DNA from 3 places in the Bradyrhizobium sp. HKCCYLRH2015 genome. Region 1 is predicted to be linked to each of the others. Evidence: predicted binding sites of a transcription regulator. Region 1 holds the regulator's gene; each other region holds the start of a gene.
What was found. The regulator HrcA, encoded in region 1, represses chaperone genes, less so after heat shock. The targets are predictions, from matches to a motif close to GTTAGCACTCNCNNNNNGNGAGTGCTAAC.
Positions count from the first base shown of each region.

Region 2: a site for HrcA is predicted at 2,298-2,326, ahead of groES (co-chaperone GroES). Genes of this name have one in related genera too.
Region 3: a site for HrcA is predicted at 5,256-5,284, ahead of groES (co-chaperone GroES). Genes of this name have one in related genera too.

Region 1 is NZ_JBNPUO010000007.1:315,044-324,648, forward strand. Features, by position in the region: gene gshB (glutathione synthase) at 1-155, opposite strand, end outside; gene ACQR1H_RS20280 (YraN family protein) at 189-599, opposite strand; gene rsmI (16S rRNA (cytidine(1402)-2'-O)-methyltransferase) at 586-1,545, opposite strand; gene ACQR1H_RS20290 (penicillin-binding protein activator) at 1,850-3,058, shown strand; gene hemW (radical SAM family heme chaperone HemW) at 3,072-4,229, opposite strand; gene rdgB (RdgB/HAM1 family non-canonical purine NTP pyrophosphatase) at 4,216-4,860, opposite strand; gene rph (ribonuclease PH) at 4,857-5,570, opposite strand; gene hrcA (heat-inducible transcriptional repressor HrcA) at 5,745-6,833, shown strand; gene grpE (nucleotide exchange factor GrpE) at 6,964-7,584, shown strand; gene ACQR1H_RS20320 (hypothetical protein) at 7,740-8,675, opposite strand; gene ACQR1H_RS20325 (hypothetical protein) at 8,874-9,605, opposite strand, start outside.
Region 2 is NZ_JBNPUO010000002.1:346,476-356,080, forward strand. Features, by position in the region: gene groL (chaperonin GroEL) at 138-1,781, opposite strand; gene groES (co-chaperone GroES) at 1,903-2,199, opposite strand; gene ACQR1H_RS05670 (hypothetical protein) at 2,531-3,037, shown strand; gene ACQR1H_RS05675 (protein phosphatase CheZ) at 3,152-3,931, opposite strand; gene ACQR1H_RS05680 (L,D-transpeptidase family protein) at 4,239-5,030, shown strand; gene ACQR1H_RS05685 (DUF2076 domain-containing protein) at 5,119-5,922, opposite strand; gene ACQR1H_RS05690 (ChbG/HpnK family deacetylase) at 6,134-6,976, opposite strand; gene ACQR1H_RS05695 (glycosyltransferase family 2 protein) at 6,973-8,016, opposite strand; gene hisG (ATP phosphoribosyltransferase) at 8,087-9,064, opposite strand; gene ACQR1H_RS05705 (ATP phosphoribosyltransferase regulatory subunit) at 9,061-9,605, opposite strand, start outside.
Region 3 is NZ_JBNPUO010000001.1:567,200-576,804, forward strand. Features, by position in the region: gene ACQR1H_RS02495 (2OG-Fe(II) oxygenase family protein) at 1-557, shown strand, start outside; gene ACQR1H_RS02500 (RtcB family protein) at 660-2,003, shown strand; gene lepB (signal peptidase I) at 2,162-2,944, shown strand; gene groL (chaperonin GroEL) at 3,110-4,750, opposite strand; gene groES (co-chaperone GroES) at 4,898-5,212, opposite strand; gene ACQR1H_RS02520 (usg protein) at 5,593-5,877, shown strand; gene ACQR1H_RS02525 (cupin domain-containing protein) at 6,012-6,590, shown strand; gene ACQR1H_RS02530 (acyltransferase family protein) at 6,813-8,834, shown strand; gene ACQR1H_RS02535 (NupC/NupG family nucleoside CNT transporter) at 8,772-9,605, opposite strand, start outside.

The DNA.
Region 1 (9,605 bases):
TACAGCTCCTCGCCGCGCAGCGACAGCTTGTCCGGCGTGTAATAGCACAGGCCATGGCCGCGCCGCTGCGCTTCGAGCAGCATCGCGAAGGTCGAGTCGCCGCGGATGTTGATGCGCGCGATCGGGTCCATCTGGACGGCGACATTCAGTTTCATGGGCAGGTCCCTGCTCTCTGCAGTCGGGTCATGTCAGGTGCTGGCGTCGAAGGCCGCCATCAGATGGCGCGGCAGGCTGCGCGGCGCAACCAGAATCGCGTCGAAGCGCAGCTCCAATTCGGCATGGTCGGGATGCGCCATCAGCCACGCCTGCGCGGCATTGATGATGCGCTGCTGCTGGCGCGGCGTCACCGCATAGGCGGCATCGTCGAGCGAGGCGCGCGCCTTGACCTCGACGAACGCCACGAGGCCGCGCTTGCGCGCGATGATGTCGATCTCGCCATGCGGCGTGCGGAAGCGCTTGGCGAGGATGCGATAGCCCTTGGCGATCAGCAGCGCTGCCGCGCGGGCCTCCGCCGATAGTCCGGTGCGAAAGGCGGCGACGCGCTCCGGCGCAGCCGTCTTGGCCGGCTTGTCGGCGGACGCGCGCTCAGTCTTCGCCATCGGCCGACCCTGACCGCGCGTCCTTCGCCAGCTCGAGCGCGCGCGCATAGACTTCGCGGCGCGGCCGGCCGGAGAGCTCGACCGCATGCATGACGGCATCCTTGACGCTCGATCGTTGCAGCAGATCCTTCAGCACGGCGTCGAGGGCATCCGCCGTCAACACGCCGGCGCCGCGTGGCGGCGGACCGATCACCAGCACGAACTCGCCGCGGGTTTCGAGATCGCCGGCCGCTGCAGCGAGATCGCCGGTGGCGCCGCGCAGCACCTCCTCGTGCAGCTTGGTGAGCTCGCGGCAGATCGCGGCTTGGCGGCCAGCCATGGCCTCGGCGAGATCAGCCAGCGTCTCCTGAACCCGGCTGCCGGCCTCGAACAGCACCAGCGTCGCGTCGATGCGCGCGAGCTCGGCCAGCCGCGCGCGCCGCGCCTGCTGCCTGGCCGGCAGGAACCCCTCGAAGAAGAAGCGGTCGGTCGGCAACGCCGCGACGCTGAGCGCCGCGAGCACTGCGGAGGGGCCCGGCAGCGCGGTGACGGCATACCCGGCCGCACACGCCTCGCGCACCAGCTTGTAGCCGGGGTCGGAGATCAGCGGCGTGCCGGCGTCGGACACCAGCGCGATGGTCGTGCCTTCGGCGAGGCGCTGCAGAATCCTGGGCCTGACGGCTTCGGCATTGTGCTCGTGATAGGCTGCGAGTTCCGCGGCCAGGCCATAACGCTCGGTCAGGCGTCGCGTGATTCGGGTGTCCTCGCACAAGATGAGATCGGCGCCGGCCAGGGTTTCCAGCGCGCGCAGCGTGATGTCGCCGAGATTGCCGATCGGCGTCGCCACCAGATGCAATCCAGGCCGGGCCTTGGGCGCCACAACGATCTGCCCCGCCACCAGATAGGTCGACGTGGTGGAAGATTTGCCGTCGTCCGGCGACGTCTTGGGGATTGCCTTCGCGCCCATCGAGGTAATTTAAAGGGCCTGCCGCGGGATTGCCACAGGGGAACAGCCGCGCGGCGATTTGAAGTTCCGGGATCGGCATCGCCGCGTCGCCATTCATCGCCGATTCAAGTCCGAAACGGCACATCGATGGGGGTGTGGACGAGCAGGGGATAGGCCGTGCAAAACGTCGAATTGATCGGCGGTGTGGCGCTGACAGCCTTTTGTTTTGCTTAACTATTCGTCGACAATATGAGTGAATCGGCACGGCCTTGCGGACGTGCGTTTGGGGAACTTCTGGCCGGTCTCGGCCGAACGAAGAGATGCCATGGTGGGCCCGCGTCATCCCAACTCTCTCGGTCCGGGACCCCATGGGGTCGCCCGGCGAACGGCGCTGGGCCTGATCGTCGGCGCGCCGCTGCTGTCGGCGTGCTCCAACGTGCAGCAGGGCTTCAATCCGTTCGAGCAGCCGACGGCGCCGGCCGGACCGCCGCAGCAGCCGGCGGTGGCCGGCAACGGCCAGGTCAAGGTCGGGCTGATTCTGCCGCTGTCGGCGTCGGGCAATGCCGGCGTCGCCGCGCAATCGATGAAGAACGCGGCCGAGATGGCGCTGGCCGAGTTTCAGAACCCCAACATCCAGCTCCTGATCAAGGATGACGCCGGCAGCCCGCAAGGCGCGCAGCAGGGCGCGCAACAGGCCTGCGACGAAGGCGCCGAGATCATCCTCGGCCCGCTGTTCGCCGGCTCGGTGCCGGCGACGGCCCAGGTGGCGCGCACGCGCAACATCTCAGTGATCGCCTTCTCGACCGATTCGAGCGTGGCGGGGCGCGGCGTCTATCTGCTCAGCTTCCTGCCCGAGTCCGATGCGAGCCGCATCGTCGAATATTCGGCCAGCGTCGGCAAACGCTCGTTCGCGGCGCTGCTGCCCGACAATGCCTATGGCACCGTCGTCGAGGGGGCGTTCAAGACTGCGGTCAGCCGCCGCGGCGGACGCATCGTGGCATTCGAGAAATATTCCGGCGACCGCACCGGGCCGGCGCGCACGGTGGCGCAGGCGCTCGGCGGCGCCGATGCGCTGCTGCTGGCCGACGACGGCGAATCGGTCGCGGCGACGGCCGATGCGCTGACCGCTGCCGGCGCCAATCTGCGCAACATCCAGCTGCTCGGCACCGGGCTGTGGGACAATCCGCGCGTCTATGCCAGCGCCAGCCTGCAGGGCGGCCTCTATGCCGCGCCGGATCCGTCCGGCTTCCGCGCTTTCGCCGGACGCTACCGGACGCGATTCGGCGGCGATCCCGTACGCACCGCGACCCTCGCCTATGATGCGGTGGCGCTCGTGGCCGCGCTGGCGCGCACCCAGGGCAACCAGCGTTTCGCGCCCGATGTCCTGACCAATGCCTCCGGCTTCGCCGGCATCGACGGCCTGTTCCGGTTCCGCAGCGACGGCACCAATGAGCGCGGGCTTGCCGTGATGCGTGTCGGTTCGGGGGGCGGACAGACCGTCGCCGGCGCGCCGAAGAGCTTCAGCGCGACGTGAGTCGCAGCACGTCTCAGGCGGCGAGGTCAGCGACGACCGCGTCGAGCACCGGAAAGCCGTCCTGGGTCACGCGCAGCCGTCCATCCGGATCGACCGCGATGGCCCCCTCCTCGCGCAGCAGCGCGATGCGGCGCGGATCGAGCGTGCGGCCGGAGATCCTCGCGTAGCGCTGCGGGTCGATGCCCTCGGCCAGTCGCAGCCCCATCAGCAGGAATTCGTCGGCGCGCTCCTCGCGATTGAGCTCGTCGTCGGTCATCACACCGTGACCGTTGGACTCGACCCGCATCAGCCAGGCCTCGGGCCGCTTGTCGGTTGCGGTCGCGTGTCTGATGCCGCCGATGTCGAGACGGCCATGGGCGCCGGGACCGATGCCGGCATATTCCTGGCCACGCCAATAGAGCAGGTTGTGCCGGCACTCCGCGCCCGGGCGGGCATGATTGGAGATCTCGTAGGCCGGCAGTCCGTGACGGCCACAGATCTCCTGCGTGACGTCGTACAATGTGCGCGCCAGGCCTTCATCCGGCGTCTTCAGCTTGCCCGCGGCATGCAGGCCGAAGAACGGCGTGCCTTCCTCGATCGTCAGTTGATACAGCGACAAATGCTCGGCCGCCTCGCCGATCGCGCGCGTCAGCTCCTCGGTCCACATCGCCGGCGTCTGGTCGGGCCGGGCATAGATCAGATCGAACGAATAGCGCTCGAAGGCATTGCGCGCGATCGCCACCGCCTTCATCGCCTCCTCGGCCGTGTGCAGTCGGCCCAGCATCTTGAGCGACGCATCGTCCATCGCCTGGACGCCGAGCGAGACGCGGTTGACGCCGGCGGCGCGATAGCCGGCAAAGCGCGTCGCCTCGACGCTGGTCGGATTGGCTTCGAGCGACACCTCGACGTCAGCGGCGACATGCCAGTGCTTTCCGATCGCGTCGAGAATGGCGCCGACGGTCTGCGGCTGCATCAGCGACGGCGTGCCGCCGCCGAGAAAGATCGAGCTGACGGTGCGCGGCCCAATGCGGGCGGCGGTGGTCGCGATCTCCTGGGCGAAGGCGCGGGCGTAGCGCTCCTGGTCGATGGCCGCGTGCCGGACGTGGCTGTTGAAGTCGCAATACGGACATTTCGACAGGCAGAACGGCCAGTGCACATAGACGCCGAACGCTTCGCTGTCAGCGCTGGTCAAGGCAGATCTCCGCGAGCTTCACGAAGGCGCGCGCCCGGTGCGACAGGCCGAGGCCGAGCGGCGGCAGGCCGTGCTTCTCGATGCTGGTCATCTCGCCGAACGTGCGATCGTGCCCTTCTGGCAGGAACATCGGGTCGTAGCCGAAGCCGGCCGTGCCGCGCGGCGGCCAGACCAGCGTGCCGTCGACCCTCGCCTCGACCTCCTCGACATGGCCGTCCGGCCATGCCACGCACAGCGCCGAGACGAAATGAGCGCCGCGCTGGTCGGCACCCGCGGCGCCGCGCTCCTGCAGCAGGCGCTCGATCCGCGTCATCGCGCCGGTGAAATCCTTGTCCGGTCCGGCCCAGCGCGCCGAATAGATCCCCGGCGCACCGTCGAGGGCGTGAACCACGATGCCGGAATCGTCGGCAAAGGCCGGAAGCTGTGCGGCCTTGGCCGCGGCGACCGCCTTGATGCGGGCGTTGGCCTGGAAGGTCTCGCCGGTCTCGTCCGGCTCGCCCAGGCCGAGATCGCCGGCCGACACCGCCTCGACGCCATGGGGGGCGAGCAGCTCGCGCATCTCGGCAAGCTTGCCGGGATTGTGGGTCGCGATGACGATGCGACCGGTGAGCCTGCGGTGCGGACCGTTCACGCGACCGCCATCTTCTGCAGGTCGACCAGCCGCGCGACGCCCTTGCGGGCGAGCGCCATCAGCGCCAGGAACTCGGCCTCGGTGAACGGCGTCTTCTCCGCCGTGCCCTGCACCTCGATGATGCGGCCGTCGCCGGTCATGACGAAATTGGCATCGGTCTCCGCCTCGGAATCCTCAGCGTAGTCGAGATCGAGCACCGGCGTGCCGTTGTAGATACCGCAGGAGATCGCGGCGACGTTGGCCCGCAGCACCTCGGTCTTGATCATGTTGCGCGACTTCATCCACTTGATGCAGTCGGCCAGCGCGACCCAGGCGCCGGTGATCGACGCCGTGCGCGTGCCGCCATCGGCCTGCAGCACGTCGCAGTCCACCGTGATCTGGCGCTCGCCGAGCGCTTCCAGGTCGATCGCGGTGCGCAGCGAGCGGCCGATCAGGCGCTGGATCTCGACCGTGCGGCCGGTCTGCTTGCCGGCGGAGGCCTCGCGCCGGGTTCGCTCCAACGTGGCGCGTGGCAGCATGCCGTATTCGGCGGTGATCCAGCCGCGTCCCTGGCCCTTGAGCCAGGGCGGCAGCCGGTCCTCGAGCGTGGCGGTGACCAGCACATGGGTGTCGCCGAACTTCACCAGGCAGGAGCCCTCGGCGTATTTGACGACGCCGCGTTCCAGGCTCACGGCCCGCAGTTCATCCGGTGCACGGCGGCTCGGCCGCATGATTCTCTCCGTGAAAGAGGCGAAAGAGGGTGTTTGACGGCCTTGTAGGAGCCGCGACCGGCAGCGGCAAGGGTTTATCAAGGGCCCGTCGCTCCCGGAGCCCCCTCCTCATGACCGGCTTGCCACCGAGCCGCCGCATGGACACATTATAGGCAGCTGGGAGGAGTGCATCTGGTGGCCCACCACGATCCGATCAACCTGATGACACCGCCGGCCGGTCTGGCGCAGCTGAACGAGCGCTCGCGCGAGATCTTCCGGCAGATCGTCGAAAGCTATCTGGCGACCGGCGAGCCGGTCGGCTCGCGCAACATTTCGCGGCTGATCGCGGTTCCGCTGTCGCCGGCCTCTGTGCGCAACGTCATGGCCGATCTCGAGCAGCTCGGCCTGATCTACGCGCCGCACACCTCGGCCGGCCGGCTGCCAACCGAAGCCGGCCTGCGCTTCTTCGTCGACGCCCTGATGCAGGTCGGCGACATGACGGAGGCCGAGCGGCAGTCGATCCAGAGCCAGCTCGCGGCCGTCGGCCGGGCGCAATCGGTCGAGGCGGCGCTGGATGAAGCGCTGACCCGGCTGTCGGGTCTGACCCGTGCCGCTGCCGTGGTTCTGACCGCCAAATCCAACACCCGGCTGAAGCACATCGAGTTCGTCAGGCTCGAGCCCGAGCGCGCGCTCGTCGTTCTGGTCGGCGAGGACGGACAGGTCGAGAACCGGGTCCTGACCCTGCCGCCGGGCGTGCCGTCCTCGGCATTGACCGAGGCGTCCAATTTCCTCAACGCCCGGATCAGAGGGCGGACGCTGGCGGAAGCGCGGCTCGAGCTCGAGACCGCGCTGGCGCACGACCGTGCCGAGCTCGACCAGCTGACGCAGAAGGTGATCGCCGCCGGCGTCGCGAGCTGGTCCGGCGGCGACAGCGACGAGCGGCAGCTCATCGTGCGCGGCCACGCCAACCTGCTCGAGGACCTGCATGCGCTCGAAGATCTCGAGCGTGTCCGGCGGCTGTTCGACGATCTCGAAACCAAGCGCGGCGTCGTCGATCTGCTCGGGCGCGCGGAGAGCGCGGAAGGTGTCCGCATCTTCATCGGCTCGGAGAACAAGCTGTTCTCGCTGTCGGGCTCGTCGACGATCGTGTCGCCCTATTCCGACGCCACGGGTCGCATCGTCGGCGTGCTCGGCGTCATCGGTCCGACCCGGCTCAACTATGCCCGGGTGATTCCGACGGTCGATTATGCCGCGCGCCTGGTCAGCCGGCTGCTGGGTGGCTGATGCGTGAGATGGTTAATCCGCGGACGGCGTCTCCGGCGGGCCGGTCAGGCTGCGCTTGATTTTCGACGCTCAAAGCACGATATCCCGCCCCATATCCCCAAACCCGTCAGCCGAACTTGCGAGTCTGTCCATGACCGATCCCGACCTGCATAAGAATGATCCGGAAAACCCGGCGCAGGCCAGCGAACCCGTCGTCTCCAAGCCCTACATCATGCCCGATGATCCTGAGGCCGGCTCGGCAGAGGCCCTTGCCAAGGAGGCGGCCGACGCGCGCGACAAGATGCTGCGCACGCTGGCGGAGATGGAGAATCTGCGCAAGCGGACCGCCCGCGAGGTCGCCGATGCGCGCATGTACGGCATCACCGGCTTCGCCCGTGACGTGCTCGACATCGCCGACAATCTGCAGCGCGCGCTCGATGCCGTGCCGGCGGAGACGCGCGACAATGCCGATGCGGGCCTGAAGTCGCTGATCGAGGGCGTCGAGCTCACCGAGCGTTCGCTGCTCAACACGCTGGAGAAGAACGGCGTCAAGAAGTTCGATCCGACCGGGCAGAAGTTCGACCCCAATTTCCAGCAGGCGATGTACGAGGTGCCGGATCCGTCGGTGCCGTCCGGCACGGTGGTGCAGGTCGTGCAGGCCGGCTTTATGATCGGCGAGCGCGTGCTGCGCCCCGCTTTGGTCGGCGTGTCCAAGGGCGGCGCCAAGGCGGCGCCCGCGGCGAGCAACGATCAGTCGAACAGCGCCGCCTGACGGCGAGCACGGGCACGCATTCTGCGGCCGTCCTGTTGTCGAACGAAGAAGCCACGGGCAGCGATGCCCGTGGCTTCTTGTTTGTCGGCGCGACCTTGTAGTTCGTCTCGCGGCGAGCAGCCGGCGTGATCACGCCGTCCGATGCCGGGCTGGTCTCAGCCTCTTGGCTGGATGCCGTCGCGGACGGCACGGAACCGCGGGAAGGCCGCCGACCACTGGTCGCGCGGCGCGCTGCCGATGATCCGCAACGTGTTCGGCCCGCCGAAGCGCAGCCACTGCACCACCGTCACCGGCGTATTGTCCTTGCCGCTGGTGGCGTCGATCCGGGTCTCATAGGCCGGCTGGCCGTCGATGCGGATCGGCTCGGACATCGTGATGCGCGCTTCGCGGACGCCCGGAATGGTAGTGGCCGCCTGCTGCGCCACGCGCGCGCGGTCGCCCGCCTCCGGGGCCACGCCGGCCACCAGCCCGATCACCACGAAGGGCGCGGCCTCGAATCCCTTGTCCTCCTCGCCGTCGGCGAGGATCAGGGCGCCCGGCCCGAGCGTGCGGATGGTCTTGAACCCGGAGAGGTCGGTGACCTTGAACGGCATCATCGCGAGCTGCTCGTCGACCGGAACGTCCTTGCGGACGACGGCGGAGGCGAACATCTGGCGCACGGCATCGTCGGTGTAGATCCGGCTCGCGGTCTCCGGGATCTGCACGGCCACGTAGCCGGAGAAGCCGTTGCCGGGCAGGATCATCGAGTATCGCCGCACCGGCGTGGTGCCATCGCGGCCGTTCTCGACGGTATAGTAGGCGGTGCCGGCGGCGGTCTCGATGCTCTCCGGCTTGACGCTGCCGGTCCCGGCGGGATTGGCGGTAAACGCGTTCTTCACCTCGCCATAGGCGGCGGCGGGCAGTTCGGTCAGCAGCACCTTCACGCTCTGGTCCTCGGTTTCGAAGCCGGAGAACGTCTTGGCCTTGGCGAGCCCGACCAGCGGTGCGAGCCCGATGCGGACGCCGGGCGGAAATACGGCGTCAGTGGCCCATGCGGGGTGCAGCAGCGAGATCAGCAGGGTGGCCGCGGTGAAGAGTCGAACGATCATCATCAAACATTGCCTCGTTGACCGGGGCCGCGCGCCGAGGCGGTCGGGGGTCCTCGCCAGCGTGGTCTTCGGCGGGCACGCTTTTAGCGGCTTTGCGCCCCCCGCAACAGGCCGGGCGCGCGGTTTTGATCGCCTGCGGCGGTCGGCGCGCTCCGGCGGGGCACATTTTGCCTCAAAAGGCGGATTCAGGATGGTGCAGCGCTAGCCGCGCTTCAGGATTTCGACGCCGTCGACGGTCTGTACCAGCACATAGGGCGCGAGCAGGGCCCTGAGCTCGGGGTCGGAACGCGCCCAATCGCCCCAGTCGCTGTTCTGATTGTCGATCAGGACGACGTCGGGCGGCTGCTTCCGGAAGTCGGCGATGATCCCGGCGCGTTCGCGTTCCACATAGGGCGCGAGCCGCTGCGCCGTCTGTGAATCGATGGTTCCGTCCTGTTGCGATCGGCGGACGATTTCCCGGACCCAGAACGCCTCCTGGCGCGAGATCCAGGTGCCACCGAGGGTCCGCACCATCGGATGGCCGATGACTGCGGCCGCGCTGAGCACCAGCATGCTCGGGCGCGGTCCGAGCCGCGCCACCTGGGCTTCGATCTGCCGGACGTCGACGCTGCCATTGAACCAGAGGCAGGTCTGCACGAACAGCACGGCGCCGGCGAGAGCGGTGGCGACCTGCGGCCAGCGCCGCATGTCGCGACTGGTGTCGATCGCCGACACGGCGAGGCCGGCGGCGAGCAACGCCAGCGCGACCATGGGGTAGGCGTGATAGCCCCAGCCCTTCTGCTGCGCGACGAACGACACCAGGAATCCGAGCGATCCGGCCAGCGTGGTGAAAGACGCCGCGTCGCGCGCGTGCTGCCGGCGTTGGAGGAGGAGGATGATGATCGCCGCCGCAAGCCACAGGCCCATCGGCAGGGTCACGAGGATGGTCGGCAC
Region 2 (9,605 bases), on a different contig from region 1:
AAAATCCTTGTGGGGGCAGAATCGGCCTTAAGCTGTAGCGCCGATTTGCGGTCGCTGCACCCCCGGTGCGGACACTCGGCCAAAAAGAAGGCCGCCCGGAGGCGGCCTTCCTGAATGTGAGATGTCGAAAGCAGGGCTCAGAAGCCCATGCCGCCCATGCCACCCATGCCGCCGCCGGCCGGCATCGCGGGAGCCGCATCCTTCGGCAGCTCGGCGACCATGGCCTCGGTGGTGACCAGGAGGCCGGCGACCGACGAGGCGTCCTGCAGCGCGGTGCGGACCACCTTGGCCGGGTCGATGATGCCCTTGGCAACCATATCGACATAGTCCTCGGTCTGCGCGTCGAAGCCGAAGGTCTCGGACTTCTCGTCCAGGATCTTGCCGACCACGATCGAGCCTTCGACGCCGGCGTTCTCGGAGATCTGGCGAATCGGAGCCTCGAGCGCCTTCAGCACGATGTTGATGCCGGCCTGGACGTCCGAGTTGGCGTTGGTGATGCGGCCGACCGCCTTCTTGGCGCGCAGCAGCGCCACGCCGCCGCCGGGGACGATGCCTTCCTGCACCGCAGCGCGGGTCGCGTTGAGGGCGTCCTCGACGCGGTCCTTCTTCTCCTTGACCTCGATCTCGGTCGCGCCGCCGACGCGGATCACCGCGACGCCGCCCGCGAGCTTGGCGAGACGCTCCTGCAGCTTCTCACGGTCGTAGTCCGAGGTGGTCTCCTCGATCTGCGCCTTGATCTGGCCGACGCGTGCCTCGATATCGGCCTTCTTGCCGGCACCGTTGACGATCGTGGTGTTCTCCTTGTCGATCACGACCTTCTTGGCGCGGCCGAGCATCTTCACCGTGACGTTCTCGAGCTTCATGCCGAGATCTTCCGAGATCAGCTGACCGCCGGTCAGGATCGCGATGTCCTCGAGCATGGCCTTGCGGCGGTCACCGAAGCCCGGCGCCTTGACGGCCGCGACCTTGAGGCCGCCGCGCAGGCGGTTGACGACCAGCGTGGCCAGCGCCTCGCCCTCGACGTCCTCGGCGATGATCAAGAGCGGACGGCCCGACTGCACCACGGCTTCGAGCACCGGCAGCATGGCCTGCAGGCCGGACAGCTTCTTCTCGTGCAGCAGCACGTAGACGTCGTCGAGCTCGGCGGTCATCTTCTCGGCATTGGTGACGAAGTAGGGCGAGAGATAGCCGCGGTCGAACTTCATGCCTTCGACGATGTCCACCTCGGTGTCGAGCGACTTGTTCTCCTCGACCGTGATGACGCCCTCGTTGCCGACCTTCTGCATCGCCTGGGCGATCATCTTGCCGATCGCGGCGTCGCCATTGGCGGAGATGGTGCCGACCTGGGCGACCTCGGAGGACGCAGCGACCGGCTTGGCGCGCTTCTCGATGTCCTTGATCACGGCGGCCACCGCGATGTCGATGCCGCGCTTGAGGTCCATCGGGTTCATGCCGGCGGCAACGGCCTTGGCGCCCTCGCGCACGATGGCCTGGGCCAGCACGGTCGCGGTGGTGGTGCCGTCACCGGCGGTGTCGTTGGTCTTGGAGGCGACCTCGCGCAGCATCTGCGCGCCCATGTTCTCGAACTTGTCCTCCAGCTCGATCTCCTTGGCGACGGTGACGCCGTCCTTGGTGATGCGCGGAGCGCCGAAGCTCTTCTCGATGACGACATTGCGGCCCTTCGGGCCGAGCGTCACCTTGACGGCGTTGGCGAGAATGTCGACGCCGCGCAGCATGCGGTCGCGTGCGTCGCCGGCGAATTTGACGTCCTTGGCTGCCATTTCAAAATTCTCCTGGAGTAGACCTCGACGGCGAGGGGCGTGATCGCCCGTCTGTCGCCGGAACGAGGTTGCAGAGCATTTTCGCCCGGGGCGGCTGATCGCCGCCCCCGACAGGTCGGGATCAGGCGACGACGCCCATGATGTCGGACTCCTTCATGATCAGGAGCTCCTCGCCGTCCAGCTTGACCTCGGTGCCGGACCACTTGCCGAACAGCACGCGGTCGCCGACCTTGACGTCGATCGGGATCAGCTTGCCGCTCTCGTCGCGGCCGCCGGGGCCGACGGCGACGACTTCGCCCTGCGAGGGCTTTTCCTTGGCGCTGTCGGGAATGATGATGCCGCCCTTGGTCTTCTCTTCGGCGTCGATGCGCTTAACCACGACGCGGTCGTGCAGGGGACGAAACTTCGATTTGGCCATGACGGATCCCTTTTGGGGTGCTTGGATAAGTGTTGCTGTCGGAGGAAATCTGAATGCGACCACATTTGACGCCCACTTGGCGCCAACTGGCTCGCAGCCTTAGCAATCGCGCCCTCCGAGTGCTAAAGACCGCTCGGGGAAATATGGCTTGCGGCTGTTCCTGTCAAGCAACGGCCAGCCGTTAAGCCGTTCTTGAGGCTGTTAGGGGGATGTTGTCCGGGGCCAGACATGTTAGTGGAGCGGCGTCGTCATCCGACGTCATTGCTCTGACGAGCGTTTTGCGCTTGGTTGCCGGACGGGGCAGCCACGATTCTGTTCCTAAGGGGATGCCATGACGAGTTCACGGTGCGCGCGGCCGGTTGCCAATCTCGCGATCGCGTCGGCGCTCACGATGCTTCTGGGGGCGTGCACGGGCTTCAGCCTGTCGCCGTCGCCCCCCATGCAGACCGAGGCGCCGGTCGAGCCCGAGGTTCCGGCGACGATCCGCCCCGAGGATCTCGTGGGCAAATGGGGCCTCGCCGCCTACAACAATCCGAATGACCGCGCGCGCACCGAGAAGATGGCTCTGGCGCAGTGCAAGCAGCCTTACGTCATCGGGGCAGGCACGTCCGGCGGTGTCGTGATGCATCTGGCCGACCAGGCGACTCCCCAGGAACTGCGCCTGAAGGGGTCGGCCAGCGGCAAGAACTACATCGGCCCGGCCGGACCGCCCGGCGGCGAGCAGGACCGCGAGGTCATCTCCTTCGACGGCCGTGTGCTGATCACCCGCTTCGTCGACAAGGATGCGGCGACCCGTTACCAGACGATGGTCTACGTCCGCTGCGGGCCGCGCGCCTGAGATCCGGGCGATCATCCCGCAAAGGTCGAGAGTCGAACGAAAAACGCCGGCGACTGCGCCGGCGTTCTGTACGATGACGTGGCCTGAAGCGGTCGCTGGGACTGGCCGCCGACCTCAGTTGAACATCGCGTCGATGTCGTCCTGCGAGGCGTGGCCGACCTCGCCCGCCGCCTTCGGGCCGTTCAGCAGCCTGGCGTCGCCCTCGCGGGTGTCGACGATCGGCGGCACATGCGCCTTGATGGCGTCGACGCCGCCCCAGATGTCCATCATCACCACGATGTGGTGCTCGATGAACTTCATGGTGGTCATGACCTTGTTGATGCGCTGGCCGGTCAGGTCCTGGAAGTTGCAGGCCTCGAAGATCGACACCACGCGCTCCTGGATCTCTTCGCTCAGGATCTTCTGCTGGTCGGCCGAGTCCACCTTGGACAGCGCACTGGCGGCCTGGTCGATCGCCTCCGCGGCTTCGAGGATCTGCTGCGTCGCCTGCTCGGTGCCGCCGACGACCGCGCCGAGCTCGCCGTTGACCTTGGCCATCTCCTCGCCGTTGAAGCTCTTGGCATGGAGGGTCGCGATCTCGCCCTTGGTGCGGTTGATCGCGTCGTGGATCAGGTCGAGCTCGACCTTGAGCTTTTCGCACTGCTCGATCTGGGCACGATACGTCTCGAGCAGCGCGCGCGCCTCGGCGACCTCGCGTGCGGCGGATTCTTCGATGGCGGCGTTGGCCGTGTTGCTACCTCCGCTGCGGATGGCGTTGGCCATCTGGGAGCGGATCGCGCGCAGCTCGTCCATGATTTCCTTGTGGTTGGGGCCGATCTCGCCGCCCACGAAGTCGGGCTCCGGCATATGGCCGACGATTGCTTCTTCGATACGGAAACGCTTGCGAACAGCCATGATAGTATCCCTGACCTCTTGTTCGGATCAGTTCTACGCAGAGCCTATTTAACATCGCGTTCACGCCAGGAACCGCGGTTGAGCAACGCTGGCGTGCATCGTGCGTCAACTATTAACCATGCCCCGCCGGCCTTCACGCAAAATAAACGCTAGCCACCAAAACCGCCGTCGTATGCAGCGATGGTGAATCCCGGCGCCTCCCGCGTTTACCAAAGCGATCGGGTTTTGCTCTTTATTGACGATACGCGGCGGCGTTGCCGCCTCGCGCGACGAACAGTCTCCAGACGAAACAGTACAGAGTACGTCGATGTTCAAATCATTCTCTACAGCGCTGCTGGCCGGCGCATGCGCATTCTATTCAGGTCTGGATCGGGCGGCGGCCCAGGGGTTTCAGCAGCCGACCGTGATCTACAGCGGGCCGCCGCAGCAATCCGCGCCGGTGCGCACCGCCTATGTCGAACGCTCGCGCATGGGTGGCGGCTTCATCGAATTCCTGTTCGGGGATCCGCAAGGCGGCCGCGGCGCGCCTCCGCCGGGACAGCCGATGTATCAGCAGCAGCCGTCCTATTACGAGCCGCAGCAGCTGGCGCCTGGCATGGTCCCGCAGCAGGGAGTGCCGGATGAGGAGGCCTATGAGCAGACGCTGCGGCCGCTCGATCCGAAATACGAGAAACAGATCGTTGACTATGACGGCAAAGAACGGCCGGGCACGATCGTCATCGATACGCCGAACAAGTTCCTCTATCTGGTCCAGGGCGAGGGCAGGGCGCTGCGCTATGGCATCGGCGTCGGCCGGCCCGGCTTCACCTGGTCGGGCGTGAAGACGATCTCGGCCAAGCGTGAATGGCCGGACTGGACGCCGCCGCCGGAAATGCTCGCGCGCCGGCCCGACCTGCCGCGGCACATGGAGGGCGGACCGCAGAACCCGCTCGGCGCACGCGCGATGTATCTCGGCTCGTCGCTGTATCGGATCCACGGGTCGAACGAGCCATGGACGATCGGCACCAACGTGTCGTCAGGCTGTATCCGGATGCGCAACGAGGACGTCATCGACCTCTATGGCCGCGTGAACGTCGGTGCCCGGGTGATCGTGCTCTGACGACCGCCACCGCACGACATCGGCCATTGAAAAAGGCCGCCCATCCGGGCGGCCTTTGCATTCTCGAATTGGCTGCGACCCGGGAGGATCACGCGTAGTCGCTGCCACCGTCGTCGTCGCCATAGCCGTCATCGGAATCGAAGTCGGCCGCGTCGCTGTCATTGCCGTTGTCGTCGTAGTTCGCCTGGTCGAACAGGCCGGCACGACCACTGTCGCCGCCCGAGCGGCCGATGTCGTCGAGACCGGCGTCACGCGCCAGCGACCCGCCGGACTGGTCGCCGCTCCACGGGCTGGCACCGCCGCCGCGCTCCTCGATGATCGTGGTGTCGCCGAACGCCTGATGCGACCCGCCGCCCATCATCGAGCGGATGCCGCCGAGCAGCAGTGAGCCGCCGACCATGCCGGCCGCGGCCGCCGCGGCCGTGCCGAGGAATGAGCCGCCTCCGCCGCCGAACATGCCGCCGCGCGGCTGGCCGAAGCCGCCCTGATCGTAGGGGCCGGGCTGACCGGGATAGCCGGGCTGGCCCTGGTAGCCCGGGGGCATCGCCTGGCCGCTGTTCCAGACCGGCCGGCTCGGCAACGGCGGCGGCACGTTAGGGACCGACCCGCGGCTGCCCGCGCCGAAGATGCTGTCGCGCATCGAATCGAGGAAGCCGCCGGACTGAGCCTGCTGCGGGGCCTGGGCGTGCTGCAGCTCCTCGATGCGGGCATTGGCGCGTTTCAAGGCTTCGTCCTGCACCAGCACCGTCTGCACCAGCGCGTAGACGGCATTGGGAGCCCGCTGCAGCGCCTGGGCGATGGCGGCGGCGGCCTCCGGATCACGCGGTGCACTCTCCAACTTGGCAAGCCGGTCGAACAGATCGTCGATGAGTTGGCGTTCTTGCGGTGTCATGTCGTTCTCCTGCCGCTTGCCTTGTTCCGGCGAAGCGCGGCCAAGATTTAGGGGGACTTTGTGGCCCGGCCAGCCGGGGCGCGGATTAAATTTCGGTATGCGACACAGCGTCTCTCGGGCTTGCGCGGCGTTTTGGACCTCCACGCTGCCCGCACCGCAGGAGGAACGCTGCCGAGCGGCTTTTTGTTCGTCGCAGGCCCGCAAGATCCGTTCAGGCCAGCGTCATCCGGCGGCGGTCGAGCAGCGCTGGAAAATGCTCGCCGGCGAGATAGGCGTGCTCGTGCTCGCGCTGGACGGTCAAAGGATCGAGCTCGATCAGGACGTCGTCGACGAAGCCGGGATGGCACATCACCAGCCCGTCCTCCGGCAGCTCGTCCAGGAAGCCGTCCATCAGCGTGCCGAAATCCGAGGTCTTGCTGAAGTCATAGGCGCCGGCGAAAGCGGGATTGAAGGCGATCGCGGCCCGCCTGGCATGACGGCGGAATTGCGCGCTCAGGACGTCCAGCAGCAGCGCCTTCGGTGCCGTCAGCCGCTGCATCAGCGGCACGTTCCGGCCGCCCTGACGCACCCAGGCCGCCGGCGCGGCTTCCTTGACGGCGGCGAGGAAGCCCTCGCGCACCTGCGGATAGAGCTGGGCATGCTGATGGCCGTCGACGAAATCCGGGGCGCGGCCGAACAGCTCGCCGAACGCCGCAAGCTGGACCAGCACCTCGGCGCGGATCAGCTCGGGATCGAGCCGGCGGGACATTCCGGCACGCAGCAGCTTGGGAAAGGGCAGGAACATGCCGCCCTCCGACGGGCGGAAGTGCATGGTGAGGGGCCGGAATGGCGCGGTCAGCGTGACGTGCAGGCCGATGGCGCAACGCGGGCGGTCGGACGCGACCCTGGTCAGCTCCGCCACCTCGTCGCGCCCGATCGCGGCGCCCACCGTCATCACCGAGGTGGCGTTCAGCCGGCCGCGCGCGATCAGGTCCCGGATGGCGCTGTTGACCCCGGGGCTGATGCCATAGTCGTCGGCGCACAGCCAGATGCGCCGGTGCGGCGTCGCGCTCATTCGGCGGCGTTCCTCTCGGCGCCGTCGCTCCGTGCATCGAGCGCTGCACGCTTCTCGCTGTGCTCGGCGACGAAGTAGATCGGACGCGCCTTCAGCTCGGACAGGATCTTGCCGATATACTCGCCCATGATGCCGATCATGATCAGTTGCACGCCGCCGATCGTCATCAGGCCGACCATCAGCGAGGGATAGCCCGGCACCGATTTGCCGCTGACGACGGTCTCCCAGAGGATGGAGAGCCCGAACAGGAAGGCCGCAGAGGCCAGCAGGATTCCGAGCAGGCTGGCGAAGCGCAGCGGGGCGACCGAGAACGAGGTCAGCCCTTCAATCGACAGGCCGAGCAGGCTCGTCAGGTTGAAGGTCGTCACGCCGTGGGCGCGCGCCGCGGGCTCATAGTCGACGCGGATCTGGCGGAAGCCGATCCAGCTCGCGAGGCCCTTGAAGAAGCGGTTGCGTTCAGGGAGCTGCCGCAGCGCGGCCACCGCGCGCGGCGACAGCAGGCGGAAGTCGCCGGCATCCTCCGGAATCTTCTGCCGCGCCCCCCAGTTGATGAGCGCGTAGAAGCCGTGAACTGCGACCCGGCGCAGGAACGGCTCGTTGTCGCGATGCGCCTTGGCGGTATAGACGACGTCGTAGCCGTCCTTGATCCAGTGCGTGACGAGTTGCTCGATCAGGGCCGGCGGATGCTGGCCGTCGCCGTCCATGAACATCACCGCGCCGCGCCGGGCATGATCGAGGCCGGCCATCAGCGCGGCCTCCTTGCCGAAATTGCGCGACAGCGACACGACCTGCACATCGAGCGCATCGGCCTGCAGCGTGCGGGCAATCGCGAGCGTGTTGTCGCGGCTGCCATCGTCGACATAGACGAGCTCACAGGCGAGACCGAAGCGCTGACGCAGGGTGCGTGCAAGATTATTCAGCCGCTCGTGCAGCGCCGTCAGTCCCGCGCCCTCGTTATAGACGGGGATAACGATCGACAGTCCCTGCGACGCGGCGTCGGCCGCGGTCGTGGTCAGGTCGGACACGTCAGTTCCCAGCATCGCTCAGAGTCCTCGTTCTCCTACCAACATATGGTAGTCGCGCTCACCTGTCGCTACGATGAACGGCGATTTATGATCGCAGGAAGGCCTCGAGGCGGGCAAACAGCGGATTCTCGCGGTCGAGTACGTAGTCCAGCGAGGCGACCGAGACGGTCTCGGCGCCATGCGCGCGCAGAAAGCTGCCGAGCGCGTAGATCTGCGCCGGCGGGCAGTGCAGGGTGAGCATGCCGGACGAGGTCGGGCCGCCGAACGGCGCCACCACGCCGAAGCGGTTGTGCGCCTCGCTCAGCATTGCTGCGTCGCACCCTTTGAAGCGGGTGCGGACCTCGCGGTATCTGCTGGCGCGGGCGCGGGCATGGATGTGGTCGAGAATGATCCGGGCGCTCTCGCGCGGACCCTCCGACCAGTCGGCGTCGCGCGAGGCGACGAGATTGGCCTGGCTGCGCAGGATCACGCCGTCGTCGAGCACCTTCAGCCCGTTGGCCACCAGCGTCGAGCCGGTGCTGGTGATGTCGACGATCAGCTCGGCGGTGCCGACCGCGGGCGCGCCCTCGGTGGCGCCGGCGCTCTCGACGATGCGGTAATCGACGATGCCGTGGGCCGCGAAGAAGCTGCGCGTCAGGTTGATGTACTTGGTGGCGACGCGCATGCGGCGATTGTGCTGGGCGCGAAAACCGGTGGTGACGTCGTCGAGATCGGCCATGGTGCGGACGTCGATCCAGGCCTGCGGCACCGCGACGACGACGTTGGCGCCGCCGAAGCCGAGCGTGTCGATCAGCAGCACGCGCTTGTCGGCATCGGTGATGCTCTCGCGCACGAGATCCTCGCCGGTGACGCCGAGATGCACGGTGCCGCGCGCCAGTTGCGAGGCGATCTCACTCGCAGAGAGATAGGCGATCTCGACATTGTCGAGACCTGCGATGGTGCCGCGATAGTCGCGCGCGCCGCCGGGCTTGGACAGGCTCAGCCCCGCCCGGCCGAAGAAGGCTTCGGCATTCTCCTGCAGACGTCCCTTGGAGGGAACGGCGAGGACGAGGGGGCCGCTCATGATGCTCTCCCGCGCGCGGCCTTGCCCGCGGCGCTGCTCTGGGCCAGCCGCTCGATCCAGATCGAGAAGCCGACGGCCGGAATCGACGAGGCGGCGCCGAGCTGGCTCAGCAGGCCGTCATAACGGCCGCCGGCGACCAGCGGCTCGTCGCCATTGCCTGGGTGGTGCAGCTCGAACTCGAAGCCGGTGTAGTAGTCGAGGCCGCGGCCGAACGAGGTGGCGAAGCGCACCTTGGCGATGTCGATGCCGCGCTGGGCCATGAAGCCGGCGCGGGCCTCCAGCGCGTCGATCGCGGCCGAAATGTCGAGCCTGGCATCGGCGGCGAGGGCGCGAAGCTGCTGAACGGCTTCGGTCGGGCTGCCGCTGATGGCGAGGAAGCGCTTGATACGGTCCAGCGCGTCGCGCGGCAGCGCGCCGCTCTTGAGGGTGGATTGCTCGAGGAATCGGTCGGCGATCTCCGCCACCGTGCGGCCGCCGAGGGCGGTTGCGCCGGCAATCGACATCAGGTCGGTGACCAGGGCGAGCGCCGCCTTGCGGTCGG
Region 3 (9,605 bases), on a different contig from region 1:
AGGGTTTTCTCTCGTCGAGCGAGTGCGACGAATATATCCGGTTCGGCGAGAAGATCGGTTTCGCGGAAGCACCGGTGTCGACCCCCGCGGGCATGATCATGATGAAGGACGTTCGTAACAACGAGCGCGTCATGGTCGACGATGCTGCGAGGGCGAGGCTGCTCTATGACAGGCTTTCAGTCCATCTGGCGCTGCGCTTCCAGAAGAAATGGACTCCGTTTGCAGTGAACGAGCGGCTTCGGCTCTATCGCTACGATGTCGGCCAGCAGTTCGATTGGCATCTCGACGGATATTTCGAGCGCGAGCCGGGTGAGCGAAGCCACTTCACGTTCATGGTCTATTTGAACGACGATTTCGAAGGCGGGGCAACGTCATTCAGGGACGGCTATGGAGGAGCATCGGTCGGTGATCCGTTTCGGATAGTTCCGAAAATGGGCATGGCGCTGCTGTTCCATCACCCGATCATGCATCGTGGCGATCCCGTCACGAGGGGCCGCAAATACGTGTTGCGGACCGACGTGATGTATCGACGGACGCTCGAGGCTGTCCGAGCCTGACGTTCTGAACAGTCGAGGGCCGCTCATTGGCGAGCTCTCGCGATGTGAACGCGGGTCGACCGAGGCACGACGAAGCTCCGGATGGAATGTGAGAGTAGCATGATGATCGACGGAAACACCTTGATCGCCTGGGGCTTCAAGCCCGGCCGCTGGTTCAAGCAGGGCCTGGCGACCGCCAACGAGATGCGTGCCGCGGGCGCCGATGACGATGCGATCTTCGCGGCGTTGCAGGTGCTGCAGCCGGCGGAGACGCTGATGCGCACCAATGGCGTGCCGTTCGCGATGCTGATCGATGCGGAGAACGAGCTGGAGCGCGCCAATGTCGCAGCGGTGACCCAGCACATGGATGCATTGATGCGGGTGCCGACCATCGTGGCCGGCGCCGTGATGCCGGACGCCTGCCCGTCGGGGACGGCGCTCGGCACCATCCCGGTCGGCGGTGTGGTTGCCTGCGAGGACGCGATCCATCCGGGCTTCCACTCCTCGGACATCTGCTGCTCGGTGGCGGTGACCGTGTTCGCGCGCAAGGACGATCCCAAGCGTATCCTCGATGCCGTCCACGCCGTGACCCATTTCGGTCCCGGCGGCCGCGACCGGCTGCATCAGCTGCCCGACGAGCTGATGGCCGGGTTCGAGGCCAACCCCTTCCTGAAGGGGCTCGAGCGCTTCGCGATCGGCCATTTCGCCACGCAGGGCGACGGCAACCACTTCGCCTATGTCGGCCATCTCAAATCGACCGGGCAGGCGGCGCTGGTGACGCATCACGGCTCGCGCGGTTTCGGCGCACAGCTCTACAAGCGCGGCATGGCCGTGGCGAAGCGGCACACCGCGATCCACGCGCCGAAGGTCCCGGATCACAGCTCCTGGATCAAGGCGTCGAGCGATGACGGCCGGGCGTATTGGGAGGCGTTGCAGGTCGCGCGGCTGTGGACCAGGGCGAACCACCACGCGATCCACGATCTCGCGGCGGCGAAGCTCGGCAACGCCGTCGCGGACCGGTTCTGGAACGAGCACAACTTCGTCTTCCAGAAGAGCGACGGCCTGTTCTACCACGGCAAGGGGGCGACGCCGAACTGGTCCGGCTTCTCGGCCGATGATGACGGACGCACCATCGTGCCGCTCAACATGGCCGAGCCGGTGCTGATCCTCAAGCATCGCGACAACAAGGACGCGCTCGGCTTCGCGCCGCACGGCGCCGGCCGCAATCTCGGGCGGAAGGCTTTTCTGCGCGAGAACCGTCCCGATCTGCCTGATGGCATCGACGCGCGCTTCTATTGCGGCAAGCCCGATCTGTCGGAGCTGCCGCAGGCCTACAAGAACGCCGCGTCGGTGCGGGCGCAGATCGCACGCTACGGGCTCGGCGAGGTCATCGACGAGGTGATCCCTTACGGCTCGATCATGGCCGGCGACTGGGAAGCCGACGCGCCGTGGCGAAAGGGACGGTGAGAGCTACGATCCGGGAGAGGTCGCCCACGGGCGGCCTCTCGTTGACGAATGGGCAGGGGCTGGAGATCATCGGCAGCCGCGTGGCTTCCGGTTCATTTGGTGATTGCGCAGGCTCGGGCCTTCCCTCATCCTCAGGGTGTGAAGAGGGGGAAGACGCGATGACGAGCCTGGCGGTGGGCGCGACCGGGCCGAGGCGCGAGCCGTGGTGGGCGATCGTAGCGATCTTCATCGCGGGCTTCGTGGCTCTTTGCCTGCTGCTGGCTTCGCCGGTGCTGATCCGCACCTTTCTGTTTCAGCCGTTCAACATTCCTTCATCCTCGAACATTCCAACGCTTCTCGTCGGCGATATCTTCTTCGTGTCGAAATATCCCTATGGCTACAGCCGCTTCACTTGGCCGTTGTCATGGCCTTCGTCGCTGCCGCCGTCGGCGCGGATCTGGGGTGCGACGCCTGCGCGCGGCGATGTCGTCGCGTTCTTCCTGCCGAAAGACAATGCGACCGTCTATATCAAGCGCGTCGTCGGACTGCCCGGCGATCGCGTCCAGATGAAGGACGGAGTGCTCTACATCAACGATACGGCCGTCGCGCGCGAGCGGGTCGAGGATCTGACCGGAGAGGCGGCCTGCGGGGGCGATGCGACCGAGCGCGTCAAGCGCTGGCGCGAGACCTTGCCGAATGGCGTGAGCTACGAGACGCTGGATTGCGTCAGCAACGGCTTCTTCGACAACACCAATGTCTTCGTCGTGCCGCCCGGCCGGCTGTTCATGCTCGGCGACAACCGTGACAACTCGACCGACAGCCGCGTGCTGTCCCAGATCGGCTATGTGCCGATCGAGAACGTCATCGGCCGCGCCGCCATGATCTTCTTTTCGGCCGCCGGTGCCGGCAAAGGCAGGCCCGGCCGCATCCGCTTCGAGCGGATCGGGACGATGGTGAGGTAGACCGGTCGCGGATGTCGTAGCCCGCATGAGCGAAGCGACATGCGGCACTGCCGACTCTGCTTCTCGAGACCCCGGATATCGCTTCGCTCATGCGGGCTACGCTCTGAGCAAAGAAAAGGGCGCGGCTTTCGCCGCGCCCTTGGTATCTTCGCGAGGAGGCCGGACTTAGAAGTCCATGCCGCCCATGCCGCCGCCCGGAGGCATCGCGGGGCCGCCGGCGTTCTTCTTCGGCAGCTCGGCGACCATCGCCTCGGTGGTGATCAGCAGGCCGGCCACGGACGCTGCGTTCTGGATCGCGGCGCGCACGACCTTGGTCGGATCGATGATGCCCTTGGACACCATGTTCACGTAGTCGCCCGACTGCGAGTCGAAGCCGTACGCATACTGCTCCTTCTCGAGGATCTTGCCGACGATGACCGAGCCGTCCTCGCCCGCGTTGATCGCGATCTGGCGGGCCGGAGCGGAGAGCGCCTTGCGGACGATCTCGATGCCGGTCTTCTGGTCCTCGTTCTTGGCGCGGACGCCCTTGAGCTGCTCGGAGGCCCGGAGCAGGGCGACGCCGCCGCCCGGCAGGATGCCTTCCTCGACAGCCGCGCGGGTCGCATGCATCGCGTCATCCACGCGATCCTTGCGCTCCTTGACCTCGACCTCGGTCGCGCCGCCGACGCGGATCACCGCGACGCCGCCGGCGAGCTTGGCCAGACGCTCCTGCAGCTTCTCACGGTCGTAGTCCGAGGTGGTCTCCTCGATCTGCGCCTTGATCTGCGCCACGCGCGCCTCGATGTCGGCCTTCTTGCCGGCGCCGTTGACGATCGTGGTGTTCTCCTTGTCGATCATCACCTTCTTGGCGCGGCCGAGCATGGAGAGGTTGACGTTCTCGAGCTTGATGCCGAGGTCTTCGGAGATCGCCTGGCCGCCGGTCAGGATCGCGATGTCCTGCAGCATGGCCTTGCGGCGGTCGCCGAAGCCCGGCGCCTTGACGGCCGCGACCTTCAGGCCGCCACGCAGACGGTTGACGACCAGGGTGGCCAGCGCCTCGCCCTCGACGTCCTCGGCGACGATGACCAGCGGCTTGCCGGTCTGCACCACGGCCTCGAGCAGCGGCAGTAGCTCGTTCAGCGACGACAGCTTCTTCTCGTTGATGAGGATGTAGGCGTCGTCCATCTCGACGCGCATCTTGTCGGCGTTGGTGACGAAGTAGGGCGAGATGTAGCCGCGATCGAACTGCATGCCCTCGACGACGTCGAGCTCGGTCTCGAGCGACTTGGCTTCCTCGACGGTGATCACACCCTCGTTGCCGACCTTCTTCATGGCGTCGGCGAGGAACTTGCCGATCTCGGAGTCGCCGTTGGCGGAGATGGTGCCGACCTGGGCGATCTCGTCGTTCGACGTGACCTTCTTGGAGTTCTTGACGAGATCGGCGACGACCGCCTCGACCGCGAGGTCGATGCCGCGCTTCAGATCCATCGGGTTCATGCCGGCGGCAACCGCCTTGGCGCCTTCGCGGACGATGGCCTGGGCCAGCACGGTCGCGGTGGTGGTGCCGTCGCCGGCCGCGTCAGCGGACTTCGAGGCGACTTCGCGCACCATCTGTGCGCCCATGTTCTCGAACTTGTCGTCGAGCTCGATCTCCTTGGCGACGGTGACGCCGTCCTTGGTGATGCGCGGCGCGCCGAACGACTTGTCGAGGACGACGTTGCGGCCCTTCGGACCGAGCGTGACCTTCACGGCATTGGCGAGAATGTCCACGCCGCGCAGCATGCGGTCGCGGGCTTCGACGCCGAACTTTACGTCTTTCGCTGACATATTGGGTTTCCCTGGTTTTGATCGAGATCCTCGTCCTGAGGAGCCCGCGCAGCGGGCGTCTCGAAGGACGAGATGAGGAGGTGGTTGGGGCCTCATCCTTCGAGACGCCGGCTCAAGCCGGCTCCTCAGGATGAGGGGCAACGGCGCTTAGGCGGCCTTCTTCTTGGCCGCGGTGTCGGTGAGAACGCCCATGATGTCGCTCTCCTTCATGATGAGCAGCTCCTGGCCGTCGATCTTGACCTCGGTGCCCGACCACTTGCCGAACAGCACGCGGTCACCGACCTGAACGTCGAGCGGGACGAGCTTGCCGCTCTCGTCGCGGGCGCCGGGGCCCACCGCGATCACTTCGCCCTGCGAGGGCTTTTCCTTGGCCGAGTCGGGGATGATGATGCCGCCAGCGGTCTTCTCTTCGGCGTCGATGCGCTTGACCACGACGCGGTCGTGAAGCGGACGGAAAGCCATACAGTCCTCCTAAGGTATTGAAGCGATTGTCAGTTTCTGGAGATTTGGCAGTCGGCGCCGGCGAGTGCCAGCACGCGGGCTGGATTTAGGGGAGAGTTTTATGCCGGGCAAGGCCTTGTAGCAGAAAAATTAGCAGTCGATCGCGGGCTCTGCCAAAGCGTTCCGACAGCGTTAACGGAGGCGGAACGAACCGCGAAACCCCGTATTAGCACCTGGGCTAAGTGGCTGCTAATGCAGCATTTTTCAACATGTCGTTAAACATTTAAGCTTGAGATGGGTTGAGGACATGCGTCACATTTCTAGGCAGTGAGCGCATCGTTGCCGGGTGGCTCCATCCCCGGTTGGCCACACGGACATGCGCTCCAGAAACGGAGGTTGGCATGGTGTCGAGGGTTGAGGTTTCCGAGGACTTTCGGAAACAGGTGCTGGGTTACGGGCTGACGACCGCGCAGATCCTGTATCGGATGCCGGACCATCGCTCGCTGCTGCAGACCTATGTCTGGCAGAACTACGACCTGTTTCCGAAATTCCCTGCGCTGCAGGACTTCCTGGCGTTCTGGGAGGAGAAGATCGAGGGCCCGCTGTACTCGGTCACCGTGGCGCATTCCAAGCTGATCAAGCCCGCCGAGCTGCGCGCCGTCGACGGCGTGTTCGTGCTGCATTGAGCTGACAACCCCGCCATCGGTGTCATTCCGGGCTCGTGCTGCGCACGCCCCGGAATGACGACCTTTGTTGGAGCTCTGCCGAGTCCCCCCCAATTGTGATAGCCTCTGACCCGAGGACTCGCAGGGAGAGCGCCATGGCCAAGAAGAGCCGCAGCACCACATCATCATCACGCGCCGCCGCGAAGGCTGCGCCGCGTAAGGTCGCAAAGACAAGGCCGACGGCGAAGACTGTCGCCAAGACGGCCGCCAAGCCGGGCAGGGCGGCTGCACCGTCCGCGCGCAAGGCGCTCGTGAGCAAGGGGCGGCCAGCGCCGGCGCCGCGCCGGCGCAAGCAGAAGGTCGCGATCAGCCATCACCGCGAGGAGGATTTCAGGGCCGACGGCCTGCGCGCCTATGCGCATTATCGCGACCTCGGCATCGCCGACGCGACGCACGGCCTGGCGCGCGCGCATGTCATCCGCATGCTGCCACCGTGCAATCCGCAGGAGGTCTCCAAGTTGCACACCCATGCGGTCGACTTCCAGATGGTCTATGTGCTCAAGGGCTGGGTGAGGAGCTATCTCGAAGGCGTCGGCGAGACGCTGATGAAGGAGGGCAGCTGCTGGACCCAGCCGCCGAAGATCCGCCACATGATCCTCGACTATTCCGACGACGTCGAGCTGCTCGAGGTGATCCTGCCGGCCGACTTCAAAACCGTCGAACTGTCGACGTAAAGCCGACAGAAATGGATGGAAACATCCGCGACGCGGTGGACGGCGGTCCCATCGCGCGTGTGTGTTGACATCCGGTCTCGCGTCATTGGGACGGATGGGCCGGCGACGAATCCGTCAGACGTGTTCGTCGCGGGCTTGCGTAAAGGCGTACCCGTCCCGTTGCCGCGCTTCGTCGTCCAGTTCGCTCCGACCATTGCGTGCGCGCCTCGCACGCGTGCATCGATGCAGCCTCGCATCGCCAACGCGGGCGCCGGCTCGGCTTCAGGTGCAGGCCATCGCGAGGACATCGACTGGCTGCGCGCCATCGCGGTGCTCTCCGTCGTCGCATTCCATTTCGAGGCGCCGGCGATCTTCGGCGGCTTCGTCGGCGTCGACATCTTCTTCGTCATCTCAGGATACCTGATCACCGGCATCATCGCGGCAGAGATGGCGCAGGGCCGCTTCTCGTTCGCGCAATTCTACGAGCGGAGGGTGCGGCGGCTGCTGCCGGCGCTCTACGCCATGGTGGCGTTCGCGGCGCTCCCGGCGTCGCAGGACATGCTGGGCTCCGAGCGCGCCGAGTTCCTCCGTTCCGCGGCCGCCGTCGTCACCTTCACCTCGAACATCTTCTTCTGGCTGCAGTCCGGCTATTTTGACCACGCGGCGGTCGAGAAGCCGCTGCTGCATACCTGGTCGCTGGCGGTCGAAGAGCAGTTCTATCTGGTGCTGCCCGTGGTGGTCTGGGCCGTGCTGCGGCTGGCGCGCGGCCACAGGCTCGCGCTGCCGGTCACTCTCGCGCTGCTTGCCACAGGCTCGTTCGCGCTCGGCCTGATGCTGATGCGCGGCGGCGCGTCCGCGAGCGCGTTCTTCCTCAGCCCGCCGCGCGCCTGGGAATTCCTGCTCGGCAGCCTGGTCGCGATATCCGGCCTTCCCGCGCCGCGGCCGGGTCTCGTTCAGCGCGGCGCCCGCGCGCTGTCGCTGCTGCTGATGGCGGTGCCGATCCTGGCGCTGCGCCCCGGACCGGGCTTCCCCGGCGTCGACGCGCTGGCGCCATGCCTCGGCGCGGCGCTGTTCCTGTGGAGCGGCGCCGGCGTGGCCAATGTGCCGCGCAGCCTGCTGTCGCCGCTCGGCGTGGCGGCGTTCTTCGGCCGCATCTCCTATTCGCTGTATCTCTGGCACTGGCCGCTGTTCGCCTTCGCGCGCTTCGCCAAGCCCGGTCTCGCGCTCGACGGCTGGGAGCGGGCGGCCCTGTTCGTCCTCACGGTCGCGGTCGCCACGCTGTCCTGGCGCTTCATCGAGCAGCCGTTCCGCAACCGCCGGCTCGCGGCGACTCCGCGCGCCGCGTTCGGTCTTGCGGCGCTGGCGAGCCTGCTGCTGCTGGCCGGCAGCGGCGTCGGCCTGCTGCGCGCCGGCGCGGTGTCTGACAACGACCGCGCGGCGCAGCGGCTGGACGCCTACAATGCCTACGACATGAAGCCGGTCTATCGCTACGGCACCTGCTTCACGACACCGGACGGCCGGGTCGCCGAGGATTGTCTGCAGGCGGTGGCCGGCAAGACCAATGTGCTGCTGTGGGGCGACAGTTTTGCGGCCCACTACTATCACGGCCTCAGGGCCCAGCTCGATCAGGACACCGTCAACATCATGCAGGCGAGCCAGCCCACCTGCATGCCGACCTTCAGCGCGGAGACGCAGGGCGTCGCGGCCTGCCGCGCCCTGGCGAGCCAGATGCGCGACTATTTCGCGCAAGCGCGGCCCGACCTCGTGGTGATGTCGGCGGACTGGCTGGAGAACGCGCGCCCGCCGCGGTTCGCCGGCATGGTGCGCGACCTCAAGCAGACGCTGCAACGGCTGCAGGAGGCCGGCATTCCGGTGGTCCTGCTCGGTCCCTCCGTGCAGTTCCGCGCGCGGCTGCCGTCGATGCTGGCACGCGCCACCCTGCGCGGCGTGACGCCCGATCCCGCGGCATTCGTCCGCTCGGACATCTTTGCGCTGGATGCCGCGATGCAGGCTGCGCTGCCGAGTGGCGAGGGCTTTTCCTACGTCTCGATCCTGTCGGCGGTCTGCGAGGACGGCCGGTGTCCACTCACGGTCGGCGACGTCCCGCTGTCCTTCGATCACGCGCATCTCACCGCGGAGGGCTCGCGCCATGTGATGGCCCGGATCGCGCCGCTGCTGCTTCCGCAGACGACGGAGCTCAGCTTACGTCAGCAGGCCGACGATCGCACCCATCAGACAGGTGGTGAGGGTGCCCGAGACGATTGACTTGAGGCCGAGCGCGTTGATCTCGTCGCGCCGCGTCGGCGCCATGGTGCCGAGGCCGCCGATCATGATGCCGAGGCTGGCGAAGTTGGCGAAGCCGCACATCGCATAGAGCATGATCAGCCGCGCGCGCGGATCGAGCGCGCCTGCATCGAGCTTCGCCAGCTCGACATAGGCGATCAGCTCGTTCAGCACCGTCTTGGTGCCCATCAGGCTGCCGGCGGTGACGGCCTGCGGCCATGGCAGGCCCATCAGCCAGCACACCGGCGCCATCACGAGGCCGAGCAGCCGCTGCAGCGAGACGTCGGCGCCGCCGATGGCGGGCAGCAGCGACAGGATCGCGTTGGCGAGATGCACCAGCGCGACGAGCACCAGCAGCAGCGCCACGATGTTCATCAAGAGCTCGAGCCCGGCGCTGGTGCCCTTGACGATCGCGTCCATAGTCGAGGTGGCCTCGGTCCCGGGATCTGCGAGCGCGCCGCCGGTGAGCTGCTTCGAGGTCTCTGGCACCATGATCAGGCTGATCAGGATCGACGCCGGCGCGCCGAGCACCGAGGCGATGACGAAATGCGCGGCAGCGTCGGGGATCAGCGGCGCCAGCAGCGTGGCGTAGAGCACCAGCACGGTGCCGGCGATGCCGGCCATGCCGCCGGTCATGACGAGAAACAATTCGCTGCGTGTCATCTGCGCGAGATATGGCCGGATGAACAGCGGCGCTTCCACCATGCCCAGGAAGACATTCGCGGCCGTCGACAGGCCGACCGCGCCGCCGAC